Regions from separate parts of the Pseudomonas sp. RA_35y_Pfl2_P32 genome, predicted to be linked through region 3. Evidence: predicted binding sites of a transcription regulator. Region 3 holds the regulator's gene; each other region holds the start of a gene.
What was found. The regulator sigma-54, encoded in region 3, starts transcription at its own class of promoters, with help from an activator protein. The targets are predictions, from matches to a motif close to ANTGGCATNNANNTTGCTNT.
Positions count from the first base shown of each region.

Region 1: a site for sigma-54 is predicted at 1,626-1,645, ahead of AACY45_RS25495 (flagellar basal body rod protein FlgF). Genes of this name have one in related genera too.
Region 2: a site for sigma-54 is predicted at 1,582-1,601, ahead of AACY45_RS14560 (pilin). Genes of this name have one in related genera too.

Region 1 covers NZ_CAXAQF010000034.1:27,216-31,655, forward strand. The annotation lists gene flgG (flagellar basal-body rod protein FlgG) at 1-784, opposite strand, end outside; gene AACY45_RS25495 (flagellar basal body rod protein FlgF) at 830-1,570, opposite strand; gene AACY45_RS25500 (cytochrome c3 family protein) at 1,775-2,371, opposite strand; gene AACY45_RS25505 (nitrate reductase cytochrome c-type subunit) at 2,381-2,872, opposite strand; gene napA (nitrate reductase catalytic subunit NapA) at 2,884-4,440, opposite strand, start outside.
Region 2 covers NZ_CAXAQF010000013.1:38,539-42,978, forward strand. The annotation lists gene AACY45_RS14550 (DUF748 domain-containing protein) at 1-389, shown strand, start outside; gene AACY45_RS14555 (BON domain-containing protein) at 563-919, opposite strand; gene AACY45_RS14560 (pilin) at 1,113-1,529, opposite strand; partial or broken gene AACY45_RS14565 (type II secretion system F family protein) at 1,783-3,000, shown strand; gene AACY45_RS14570 (prepilin peptidase) at 3,003-3,875, shown strand; gene coaE (dephospho-CoA kinase) at 3,872-4,440, shown strand, end outside.
Region 3 covers NZ_CAXAQF010000010.1:163,971-168,410, reverse strand. The annotation lists gene hpf (ribosome hibernation-promoting factor, HPF/YfiA family) at 1-299, opposite strand, end outside; gene AACY45_RS12370 (RNA polymerase factor sigma-54) at 406-1,899, opposite strand; gene lptB (LPS export ABC transporter ATP-binding protein) at 2,082-2,807, opposite strand; gene lptA (lipopolysaccharide transport periplasmic protein LptA) at 2,807-3,355, opposite strand; gene lptC (LPS export ABC transporter periplasmic protein LptC) at 3,342-3,914, opposite strand; gene AACY45_RS12350 (KdsC family phosphatase) at 3,922-4,440, opposite strand, start outside.

The DNA.
Region 1 (4,440 bases), on a different contig from region 3:
ACAGATTCTGCGTGACGAACGAGAGCATCTGGTCGGCGGTGGAGATGACTTTGGAGTTCATCTCGTAGGCGCGTTGCGTGGTGATCATGTTGACCATCTCTTCCACGGTGCTGACGTTGGAGGTTTCCAGGGTGCTTTGCAGGGTGGTACCAAAACCGTTCAGGCCTGGGGTGCCGATCTGCGGCGCACCGCTGGCGGCCGTTTCCAGGAACAGGTTGTTGCCGGTGGCCTGCAGGCCGGCCGGGTTGATGAAGTCGGCGGTTTGCAGGTTGCCGATCACCTGGGCGGCCGGGTTGCCGGCGATGGTGATCGACACGGTGCCGTCACGGCCCACGGTGAAGGTCTGGGCTTCGGCGGGGATGACAATGGCCGGCTCCAGGGCATAGCCGCTGGCGGTCACGATCTGGCCGTTGGAGTCCAGGTGAAAGGTCCCGTCACGGGTGTAGGAAGTAGTCCCGTCCGGCTGCAGGACCTGGAAAAATCCACGACCGTCGATGGCCATGTCCAGTGGCTGCTCGGTGGTTTGCAGGCTGCCGGCGGTGAAGTTTTTCTGGGTGCCGACGATGCGCACACCGGTACCCAGTTGCAGGCCCGACGGCAGTTCGCTGTCCTGGGTCGACTGAGCACCGGGCTGGCGCTTGATCTGGTACAGCAGGTCCTGGAACTCGGCACGGTCACGCTTGAAACCCGTGGTCGAAACGTTGGCCAGGTTGTTGGAAATGGTGGTCAGGTTGGTGTCCTGGGCGGACAGGCCTGTTTTGGCAACCCATAGAGCCGGAAGCATTCGATTCTCCTCGTGCGCCTGTTTTACGGCGCGACGTTCTGATAATTAGCTGATCTGCAAGACCCGAGCCATGGCCTGGTCGTCTTCTTTGGCGGTGTTCATCATCTTGACGTGCAGCTCGAACTGCTTGGCCAGGGCCAGCACCGAGGTCATTTCTTCCACCGCGTTGACGTTGCTCGACTCCAGGAAACCCGACACCAGTTGCACGTTGGCATCGGCCGGCGCGGGCTGGCCGTCCTTGGTGTGGATCGAACCGTCGAGGCCCTTGGTCATGTTCTTCAGGTCCGGGTTGACCAGCTTGATGCGGTCGACTTCGGCCATCACGCGCGGGCCTTCACCCATGGCACGGATACTGATGGTGCCGTCCTGGCCGACTTCGATCTTCTGCTCGGGCGGCACCGCAATCGGCCCGCCATTGCCCATCACCGGCATGCCATTGCCGGCACGCAGCACACCCAGGGCATCGACATTCAGGCTGCCGGTGCGCACATAACTTTCCTTGCCGTCGGGGTTCTGCACGGCAATCCAGCCGTTGCCGCTGACCGCCACGTCGAGGTCACGCCCGGTTTCCACCAGCGAACCCGGACTGAAGTCAGTGGCCGGACGCTCGGACAGGGCAAAGGCCCGCGCCGGAAAGCTGTCGCCAAACACCGGCATCGACCGCGCCTGCTCCAGGTCTTTCTGGAAACCGTTGGTGGAGATGTTGGCCAGGTTGTTGGCATGAGCCTTTTGCGCCAGCGCGTTCTGGCTGGCGCCGGTCATGGCCACATAAAGGTACTTGTCCACAGTCTTTCCTCTGCATGCCGGACGTTTGCCGCCCACTGCTGTACTGGTCAAGGCTTTAGCAATTTGCAGACCAACTTGCGCGCAGAGGCCCCAGGTCCTTTAAACACAGGACTTGGGCCAATCCAGAGGAGAAAGATGGAGGACGGCAGAGACGAAAAACCGGCGCGCTTATGCCGCTTTACGGCAATCCGCCGGACAGCACGGCTACCAGCCCTTGACGCCGCTCATGTCGGGCAGCTTGTGGGCGATGCCTTTGTGGCAGTCGATGCAGGTCGCCTCGCCGTTGGCCAGGGAAGTCGAGTGCATGTTGGCGGCGCGTTTGCCCTGGCGGGTGAAGTCCATGAACTCGAAGTTGTGACAATTGCGGCACTCGCGAGAGTCGTTGGCCTTGAGACGGGCCCACTCGTGCTCCGCCAGTTCGCGACGCATGCCGAGAAACTTTTCGCGGGTGTTGATGGTGCCGAACACCTTGCCCCAGACCTCTTTTGACGCCTGCATCTTGCGCGCGATCTTGTGGGTCCACTCGTGCGGCACGTGGCAGTCGGGGCAGGTTGCGCGCACCCCTGAGCGGTTGGTGTAGTGAATGGTTTCCTGCAGCTCGACAAACACGTTGTCACGCATTTCATGGCAAGAGATGCAGAACTTCTCGGTGTTGGTCGCTTCCAGCGCAGTATTGAATCCGCCCCAGAAAATCACCCCGGCAATAAACCCGCCAAGCGTCAGGAAACCCAGGCTGTAGTGGACACTGGGGCGACGCAAGATCTGCCAGTAATCCTTGAACAGCGTCCACAATGACTTCATGACCACTCCTCAGGGTTTCTGCTTGCGGTTGATTTCGTCTTGCAGCACCTGGTCAATGTTCTTGAAGCTGTTGTTGACCAACGGCTTCACGTCTCGCTGCGGCACGTGGCACTGATTGCAGAAGTAGCGCCGTGGCGATACGGCGGCCAGCGCCTGGCCGTCGCGATCCATGTAGTGGGTGATGCTGATCATCGGCGCCTGGGTCAGCGCGCTGTTGGCCCGACTGTGGCAGGACAGGCATTTGTTGCTGTTCTTGTCGATGTGATAACCGCGAATGCTGTGGGGAATAGTCGGCGGCTGTTCGGGGTAATTGCGCTCACGCTTGAGGTCCTTGTTCTCCTCCTCGGCGATGGGCGGTGCCGGCAGTTCCTGGGTCAGGGTGCCGCCGGCGCGGCGCCCATCGGGGGCTGGCGCATCCAGCGGATACCCAGGCTCCGCGGCAAAGACCGCGGGCACGCCCAGCAGCAGTGCAACCAGCAAGGACAGCGTACGAGCAGTCATCAAAGCTCTCCTCAGGCAGTCTTGATCAGCTCGATCCTGACCGCGCACTTTTTATAGTCCGTCTGCTTGGAGATCGGGTCCGTCGCATCGAGGGTGACCTTGTTGATCAAACGGTTGGCGTCAAAGAACGGCACGAACACCAGCCCCTGGGGTGGCTTGTTGCGCCCACGGGTTTCGATGCGCGCACGCATTTCCCCGCGTCGGCTGATCACCTTGACCTCACTGCCTCGCCTGGCATTGAGCGCCTTGGCATCGGCCGGGTGCATGTACACCAGGGCATCGGGCACCGCCTTGTAGAGCTCTTCGACGCGCTGGGTCATGGTTCCGGTGTGCCAGTGCTCGAGCACCCGTCCGGTGCTCAGCCAGAACGGGAACTCCTGGTCAGGGGATTCCGCCGGCGGCTCGTAGGGCAGCGCGAAGATGATCGCCTTCTTGTCGGGGTAGCCATAGAACTGCACGCCACTGCCCTTCTCCACGTAGGGATCATGGCCCTCGCGGAAGCGCCAGCGGGTTTCCTTGCCGTCCACCACCGGCCAGCGCAGGCCGCGTTCGGTGTGATAACGATCGAACGGCGCCAGGTCATGACCGTGGCCCCGGCCGAACTGGGCGTACTCTTCGAACAGACCTTTTTGCAGGTAGAACCCGAAGTCCTTGGCTTCGTCGTTTTGAAAGGCCGAGTCCATCTGCTCGATCGGGAACTGGTCGACGTTGCCGTTCTTGAACAGCACCTCGTACAGGGTCTTGCCTTTGTACTCTGGAGCACTGTCCAGCAACTGCGCGGACCAGACCTCATCGGTGGTGAAGCGCTTGGAAAATTCCACCAATTGCCAGAGATCGGACTTGGCCTCCCCCGGGGCGGATACCAGTTGATGCCAGAACTGGGTACGCCGCTCGGCATTGCCGTAGGCCCCCTCCTTTTCCACCCACATGGCGGTGGGCAGGATCAGGTCGGCGGCCTGCGCGGAGACCGTGGGGTACACGTCGGAAACGATCACGAAGTTCTGCGGGTTACGCCAGCCCGGCAAGACTTCCTGCATGATGTTGGGCCCGGCCTGCATGTTGTTGCTGGCCATGGTCCAGTACACATTGACCACGCTGTCCTTGAGCATGCGGCTCTGTTGCACTGCGTGGAAACCCACCTTGGGATTGATGGTACCGGCCGGCAGTTTCCAGATTTTCTCGGCGGTGGTGCGGTGTGCCGAGTTGGTGACCAGCATGTCTGCCGGCAGGCGGTGGGAAAAGGTCCCCACTTCCCGCGCCGTGCCACAGGCCGAAGGCTGGCCGGTCAGGGAGAATGGGCTGTTGCCCGGCTCGCTGATCTTGCCGGTCAGCAAATGGATGTTGTAGATCAGGTTGTTGGCCCACACCCCGCGTGTGTGCTGGTTGAAGCCCATGGTCCAGAAGGACACCACCTTGCGTTTCGGGTCGGCATACAACTGCGCCAGCGCCTTGAGCCGCTCGGCCGGAACCCCGGTCTCCTTGGCCGTGCGTTCCAGGGTGTAGGGTTTGACAAAGGCGGCAAACTGCTCAAAGTCGATGTCGGTCCAGGTGTTCGCCTTGTCGGCGTT
Region 2 (4,440 bases), on a different contig from region 3:
AGTACCAGTACAACTACTACAAGATTCTCCAGCGCCGTGGCGACAAAGTGCCGGCCCAGGCTTCGTTGCTGGAAGTCCCGGAAGGGGAAAAAACCCCGCTACTCGAAGGTATCTACCGCACGCGCCTGAAAACCCAGCCACCGGCTGAATGGAAGGATCTGGGCAAGGAGGAGCGCGCTGCGAAAATGCGTGAAGGGGTGATCACGTTCTGGGCGGGCAGCGACGTGCTGTTGCGTCAATTGGGCCAGGACCGCGCCAGCAGCATCAAGGACTACCTGGTGGACAAGGGCCAACTGGCTGATGACCGGGTGTACTTCATCGACGCCAGCCTGGGCCAGGCCGAAAGTGATGGCCGGGTCGTCACGCCGCTGCACCTGGACGCAGAGTAACCCAGCAGCGCAAACTTTTCCGCGCCCCAAAAAACAGGCCCCGACACGAATGTCGGGGCCTGTGGAGACCACATCCCTGTGGTCGGTCGCATGAACACTAGAGTCAGAGTCGCGGCGGGTGTATGACTCGGCTCACCTGCCGCTCCTTCTCCCAGTCCAGGCGAGAAGCCGTCTTACTCGGATTTCAGACCGTCAGCCGATACGGCAGTGACGCCCTTGATGTTTTTCGCGATTCTTACCGCCGTTTCTTTCTGCGAGTCAGTCACCGTAGTGGTGGAAGACAGCGACACCACACCTTTGTTGGTTTCGACTTTGATATCGGTACCCGGAATGCCTTTCTCGGTGACCAGGTCAGCCTTCACTTTGGTGGTGATCCAGGTGTCGGAAGTCGCTTCCTTCGCCTCGGTCACTTCACCGGCAGCCAGCACCATTGGCGACTGGGTGTTTTGGGTGGTCTGCGCAAACGCTGCGTTGGCCAGTGTCAGGGTCAGAGCGGTAGCCGTTGCGGTAGCGATAGCGAACTTCTTCATACGGGTAACTCCTGTTTTTCCAGAAAGTCTGCTGGTTGCCTTCTCAGCAGGGTTACCGGTAATAGTGCGAACGCTGTGCCAACTTTGGATGTCGAAATAAATCATTAAAAATCAATGAGTTACAAAATATTTAAAAACCCGGAATCATGCAATTTGCATGACCCGGACATTCTCGACATGCAAGTTGCCGGAATCAGCCCTCGCGGGGGGTACAGCCTTTGGGGGAATAGTCCGCGGCCACCGTGGTCGCGCAACTCCAGCCACCCGCCTCGGTGCGCGAAAGGGTAAGCGTGCGGTTCAGCACCGGGCCTGGCGCATCGACCAGGGTGCAGCCGAGGCTGCCGAGCCCGGAGGCGCCGCTGCCCGCCGCCGAGACGGTGCAATGGCTGGTGGTCGCGCTGGCCCCGAGTCGCTCCAGGGTCGGATCAGCCCCCTGGTTGATGATGTCTTCGAATGGCACCTTGAGCGCCGAGATCTCGGCCAGTCCGGCCGTGACCTTGGCCCGCGCCTGATATTTGGAATACAGCGGCAACGCCACCGTGACCAGAATGCCAATGATCGCTACCACGATCAGCAGTTCGATCAGGCTGAACGCCCTTTGTCCTTTCATGGCTCCCACTCCCTTTTGTGCATGAGACGAAAGCTCCTGCTCGGTAGCGGATAAGGCACAGCCCATGCCAAGTCCGTAAGCCCTTGCAGACCGGGCACCGGACTCTCGTTGCCCCCGCTCAAGACTTTGCAAAACAGCACTAACTGACACTATTTGTCACTGCCCTGCGCCCGCACAGACGCCACCCTTGGCTAGGCTTCCCAGCGCAAGCCAGATTTGTGCAAACACCCGACGGGTCATCAAGGATTGAGTCATGACGGTCAAAGCAGCAAAGGTCAGCCTGTATGCCTGGCAAGGCGTCGATAGAACAGGCCGCAGAATGTCCGGCGAATCAAGCGCGCAGAGTCCGGCGCTGATCAAGGCCCGATTGCGCCAACGGGGCATCACTGTGGGCAAGGTGCGAAAAAAAGTTGTCCCTCTGTTCAGCCCTGGCCAGCGAGTGGCAGCCCGGGATATCGCGGTCTTTACCTGACAACTGGCGACCCTGCTCAAGGCCGGCGTGCCCTTGCTCCAGGCCTTCGACATCATCGCCGAAGGCTTCGTTAACCCGCGCATGCGTTGCCTGCTGGAGGAGTTGAAACAGGACGTGATGGCCGGCAGCAGCCTGACCACTGCCCTGCGCAAAAAACCGCAGTATTTCGACGAACTCTACTGCAACCTGATTGACGCCGGCGAACAGGCCGGCGCCCTCGACACGTTGTTGGAGCGGGTGGCGAGTTATCGGGAGAAACGTGAACAGCTCAAGGCGCGGATGCGTAAAGCCATGACCTACCCGCTAGCAGTGCTCCTGGTGGCCGTGATCGTCAGCGCCATCCTGTTGCTCAAGGTGGTGCCGCAGTTCGAAGTGATGTTTCAAGGTTTTGGTGCCGAGCTTCCCGCACTGACCCGCAGCGTGATCGGGCTTGCCGAATTCCTCCGGCACAGCGGGGGGCTGCTGCTCGGGGGGCTGCTCGCTGCCGCGCTGGGAATACACCAGGCCCAACGCCGTTCCCCGGGATTTCGCGACTGGCTACAGACGCGTTGGTTGCATCTGCCGGTGGTCGGTCCCCTGCTGCGCAAGTCGGCGATCGCCCGGTATGCCCGCACGCTATCGACCACCTTTGCCGCGGGGGTGCCATTGCTGGACGCTCTGAATTCGGTGGCGGGAGCCACTGGCAACCGGGTGTTCAAACAGGCGGTGCAGGTGATCCGCCAGGATGTGTGCACCGGCATGCAACTGCATCTGGCGATGCGCAACAGTGGGGTATTTCCCAACCTGGCGATCCAGATGACCGCCATTGGCGAAGAATCCGGCGCGCTGGAGGAGATGCTTGGCAACGTCGCGAGCTACTATGAAGGCGAAGTCGAGACCCTGGTCGATCACCTGAACAGCCTGCTGGAACCCCTTATCATCGGGGTACTGGGCGTTATTGTCGGCGGGCTGGTGGTTGCCATGTACTTGCCCATTTTCCAACTTGGTACGGCGATCTGAACATGCCCTTGAGTGAATTTCTCACCAGCTACCCGGCGACCTTCGTCACCCTGGCCCTCGGGCTGGGGCTGGTGGTCGGCAGCTTTCTCAACGTTCTGGTGTGGCGCCTGCCGAACATGCTGGCACGGGATTGGCGCCAGCAGGCGCGGGACATCCTCGAACTGCCTGGCGAGGCCCCCGGGCCCACCTACAACCTGCTGCTCCCCCACTCCCATTGCCCCCACTGCCACCATCCACTGCGGGCCTGGGAGAACATTCCACTGCTCAGCTACCTGATGTTGCGCGGGCGCTGCGCACGCTGCAAAACCCCCATCAGTGCCCGTTACCCACTGATCGAGCTCAGTTGCACGCTGCTCTCGGGCTTTATCGCCTGGCACCTGGGGTTCGGCTGGCAGGCCGCGGGACTGCTGGTGTTGAGTTGGGGCCTGTTGGCCCTGTGCCTGATCGACGCCGACCACCAACTGCTGCCCGATGTGCTGGTCATGCCGTTGCTGTGGCTGGGGGTAATCGTCAACGCGTTCGAGCTGTTCGTGCCACTGCAGGATGCCGTGTGGGGCGCCGTGGCGGGCTACCTGACCCTGTGGACGGTGTATTGGCTGTTCAAGTTGATCACTGGCAAGGAAGGCATCGGCCATGGCGACTTCAAGCTCCTGGCGCTGCTCGGCGCCTGGGGCGGCTGGCAGATCCTGCCGCTGACGATCCTGGTGGCCTCGTTGGTGGGGGCCGTCAGCGGACTGCTCTGGCTGCGCTGGAAACGGGCGAAAACCTCGACGCCGATCCCCTTCGGCCCCTATCTGGCAATTGCTGGCTGGATTGCCTTGCTCTGGGGTGGTCAAATAACCGACTTCTATTGGCAGTTTGTCGGTTTGCAATGAATACCCCTGTGGAACAACCCTGGATTCTCGGCCTCACCGGTGGCATCGGTAGCGGCAAAAGCGCGGCGGCCCAGCATTTCATCGACCTCGGTATCCATGCAGTGGATGCTGATCATGCCGCGCGCTGGGTGGTCGAGCCTGGCCGCCCGGCGCTGGCGCAGATTGCCGCGCACTTCGGTGACGGCGTGCTGCAGGCAGACGGCCAACTGGATCGGGCAGCACTGCGCAAGCTGATCTTCGAGATCCCCGAGGAGCGCCGCTGGCTGGAAAAGCTCCTGCATCCCTTGATCGCCGAAGAGATTGCCGCGTACCTGGCGCGCGCAAAATCGCCGTATGCGATTCTGGTGTCACCCTTGCTGATCGAGTCCGGGCAGTACGCCATGACCCAACGGGTGCTGGTAATCGATGCCCCCGAACACCTACAGATCGAACGCACCCTGCAGCGCGACCAGACCAGCGAACAGCAGGTCCAGGCGATCCTCAAGGCGCAGTCCAGCCGTCAGGAGCGCATCCGCCATGCCGACGATGTGGTGGTCAACGACCGCGACCTCGCCTGGCTGCACAG
Region 3 (4,440 bases):
GTCGCGCCCTGGAGGAGGCTCTGGGTCTTTTCCTTATGCTTTTTAAGTTGACGGTCCAGCTTGTCGGTCAGCAGGTCAATGGCGGCATACATGTCCGTATGCTCGGCATTGGCGACCACTTCTCCGCCGGGGATATGCAGCGTGGCTTCGATTTTCTGCAACAGCTTCTCGACGTTCATCGTGACTTGCACGTTGGTGATCTTGTCGAAATGCCTCTCCAACCGGTCGAGTTTTTCGCCGATGTAGGTGCGCAGAGGTTCGGTAACTTCCAGTTGGTGTCCACTGATGTTGACTTGCATACAGCTTCTCCTTCGTTGCCAGTGCATAAGGCGGCAGGCGAGTTGCCTGCCACTAGGGTGTCTGCGAAAAATTCGAAAACACCCTGGAACGCGGTGGCGTGGCCCGTTACATCAATCGCTTGCGTTCGCTCGACGGCGCGATCCCGAGGGATTCACGGTACTTGGCGACGGTACGACGGGCTACCTGAATACCTTGTGCCTCCAGTAAACCAGCGATCTTGCTGTCACTCAACGGCTTTTTCTGATTTTCCGCGGCAACCAGTTTTTTGATGATCGCGCGGATCGCCGTGGACGAGCATTCACCGCCTTCAGAGGTGCTGACGTGGCTGGAGAAAAAGTACTTCAGCTCATAGATACCGCGCGGGGTATGCATGAACTTTTGTGTGGTGACCCGGGAAATCGTCGACTCGTGCATGCCCACCGCTTCGGCGATGTCATGCAGGACCAACGGCTTCATCGCCTCGTCGCCATATTCGAGAAAGCCGCGCTGGTGCTCGACGATCTGGGTGGCGACTTTCATCAGGGTTTCATTGCGGCTTTGCAGGCTCTTGATGAACCAGCGCGCCTCCTGCAGTTGATTGCGCATGAAGGTGTTATCGGCGCTGGTGTCGGCGCGACGGACGAAACCGGCGTACTGCGGGTTGACTCGCAAGCGCGGTACCGACTCCTGGTTCAGCTCCACCAGCCAGCGCTCGTTGTCCTTGCGCACGATCACGTCGGGCACCACGTATTCGGCTTCGCTGGACTCGATCTGCGAGCCGGGGCGCGGGTTGAGGCTCTGGACCAGTTCGATCACCTGGCGCAGTTCGTCTTCCTTGAGCTTCATGCGCCGCATCAACTGGCTATAGTCGCGGCTGCCGAGCAGGTCGATGTAATCGCTGACCAGGCGCTTGGCCTCGGCCAGCCAAGGCGTCTTGGCGGGCAGTTGGCGCAATTGCAGCAACAGGCACTCGCCCAGGTTGCGGGCGCCGATGCCGGCGGGCTCGAATTGCTGGATGCGGTGCAGGACGGCTTCGATTTCGTCCAGCTCGATGTCCAGTTCCGGGTCGAATGCCTCGAGGATCTCCTCGAGGGTTTCGTCCAGGTAGCCCTGGTTGTTGATGCAGTCGATCAGGGTCACGCCGATCAGGCGATCGGTATCGGACATCGGGGCCAGGTTCAATTGCCAGAGCAGGTGGCTCTGCAGGCTTTCGCCGGCGGAGGTGCGGGTGGTGAAGTCCCACTCGTCGTCATCGTTGCTGGGCAGACTGCTGGCGCTGGTCTGGTAGACGTCTTCCCAGGCCGTATCGACCGGTAGTTCGTTGGGAATGCGCTCGTTCCATTCACCTTCCTCGAGGTTATCCACCGTGGGGGCGGTTTCCTGGTAGGAGGGTTCCTGGACGTCGGTGTTGGGTTTGTGCTCGATGTTGTCCGCCATGGGGTCGGCGTTATCGAAGTCGTCGCCTTCTTCCTGGCGTTCGAGCATTGGATTTGACTCCAAGGCTTCCTGGATTTCCTGTTGCAGGTCCAGGGTCGACAATTGGAGCAGGCGGATGGCCTGTTGCAGCTGCGGTGTCATCGTCAGCTGCTGGCCCATTCTCAAGACTAGCGATGGTTTCATGGCTGGGGCTTAACACCTTATTCGCCGGCGCACGTGCGCCATCCACTACAGGGCGCCGGGGCGCCAAACTTAAGCAAATTATATGCCTGAAACTGAAGTGTTTGCCTAGAGCGTCATGACAATAAAAATATTAAGGCTTTCATTGACAATGCGCTCTGCCAGCAGGCTAGACGCCTCGCAGCTTATAGGCGGAACTCGTGGCCCAGGTACACTTCCTTGACCAGTTCGTTGGCCAGGATGGTTTCAGCGTCACCTTCAGCGATCAGTTGACCATCGTTCACGATATAGGCGGTCTCGCAGATGTCCAGGGTTTCACGCACGTTGTGGTCCGTGATCAGCACGCCAATGCCCTTGGCCTTGAGGTGATGGATGATCTGCTTGATGTCGCCGACCGAAATCGGGTCCACGCCAGCGAAAGGTTCGTCGAGCAGGATGAATTTCGGCGCGGTAGCCAGGGCGCGGGCAATTTCCACGCGGCGTCGTTCGCCACCGGAAAGGCTCATGCCCAGGTTGTCGCGGATATGGTTGATGTGGAACTCCTGCAGCAGGCTTTCGAGTTCCTGGCGCCGACCAGCCTTGTCGAGTTCCTTGCGGGTTTCGAGGATGGCCATGATGTTGTCGGCAACCGACAGTTTGCGGAAGATCGACGCTTCTTGTGGAAGATAGCCGATACCTGCCCGCGCGCGACCGTGCATGGGCTGGTGGCTGACGTCCAGGTCGTCGATCAGTACGCGACCCTGGTCGGCCTGCACCAGGCCGACGATCATGTAGAAGCAGGTGGTCTTGCCGGCACCGTTGGGGCCAAGCAGGCCGACGATCTGGCCGCTGTCGATGGACAGGCTGACGTCACGCACGACCTGACGGCTCTTGTAGCTCTTGGCCAGGTGCTGGGCTTTCAGAGTTGCCATTACTGGGCCTTTTGCTCGTCAGTTTTCTTTTTCGGCTGGATGACCATGTCGATCCGCGGACGTTGCTCAGTGACCTTGCTGCCCGTGGCGCGACCGGCGCTGGCGAGCTTTTTGTTGGTGTCGTAGACGATTTTCTCGCCCAGGGTAATGTTGTTGTCCTTGTCGATGACTTTGGCCCGATCGATCAGCACGACGCGGTCTTGCGAGGCGTGGTACTGAATGGTCACCCCGTAGCCCTGCACAGGCTTGGTGTCGCCCACGGTTTGCATCTGCTCGAAGTAGGCCAGGTTGCCGACCGAGGTTACGACGTCGATATCGCCAGCCGCTGTGCGGGTGATGGTCACGGTGTTGCCGGTGACCTTCATCGAGCCCTGGGTGATGATCACGTCGCCCTTGTAGGTGGCGATACCGTTCTTGTCGTCCAGTTGGGCGTCGTCGGCCTGGATGCGGATAGGTTGATCTCTATCGGTCGGCAGGGCCCAGGCGCTCGCGCTTCCCAGTGCTGCGCCCAGACTGAGCAAAATAGGGAGGGTTTTAACGAGCCTCATACTGTCCTCTTACGTTCGATAGCAGGTGTATCCTGCTTTCTTTCAAATACGCCTTCATTCCGGTACCAGTCGATACACCGCCAGCGCCGTCGATTCTAACGGCTTGCTGGGTCTGCGCATATTGCTGCTTGGGGAATACCGTCATGCGCGTGGTGGTGATGACCATCGGGCGATTCTTGGCATCCGTACGGGCAATGCGTACCGAGTCGATCAGTTCGACCTCGGTGCCGTCAGGATTGACCTCGCCACGTTCGCTCTGCACGTGCCAGGGGAATTCGGTGCCGCGATACATCTGCAGGTCCGGTTTGGTCAGCAGGGTCACTTCGCTGGCCTTGATGTGCTCGACCTTGTCGGACGTCATGTCGTACTGCAACTTGCCATCTGGCAGGAACTGCACGCTGTGGGCGTTGATGGCGTAGTAGTCGATCTCGCTGTCGTTGACTGCCGCTACCGGTTTGTCGAGAAAGCGCTCGGGGCTGATATTCCAGTAGCCCACAGCCGCAAGCAGCGCGGCGATGGCTGCGAAAAACACGATGTTGCGAAACTTTTTACTCAGCATAAATGACTCACAGGTACGCGGCGTTGGCGTCTTGCAGGTTGCCTTGGGCGCGTAATATCAATTCACAGAATTCTCGAGCAGCACCTTCGCCGCCACGGGCCTCGGTGATGCCGTGGGCGTGTTCGCGGACAAAACCCGCAGCATTGGCAACGGCCATGCCCAGGCCGACCCGTCGAATCACCGGCAGGTCAGGCAGGTCATCACCCAGATAGGCGACCTGTTCATAGCTTAGGCCCAGTTGCGCGAGAAGCTCGTCGAGCACCACAAGTTTGTCCTCGCGGCCTTGATACAGGTGGGCAACCCCCAGGCTTTTGGCGCGACGCTCGACCACCGGGCTGGTTCGACCACTGATAATGGCTATTGTCACACCACTGGCCAGCAACATTTTCATGCCTTGACCGTCGAGGGTGCTGAAACTCTTGAATTCGCTGCCATCTTCCAGGAAATACAGGCGACCGTCAGTGAGTACGCCGTCGACATCGAAGACCGCCAGTTGGACAGGCCTGGCGCGTTCGAGCAGGTCGTC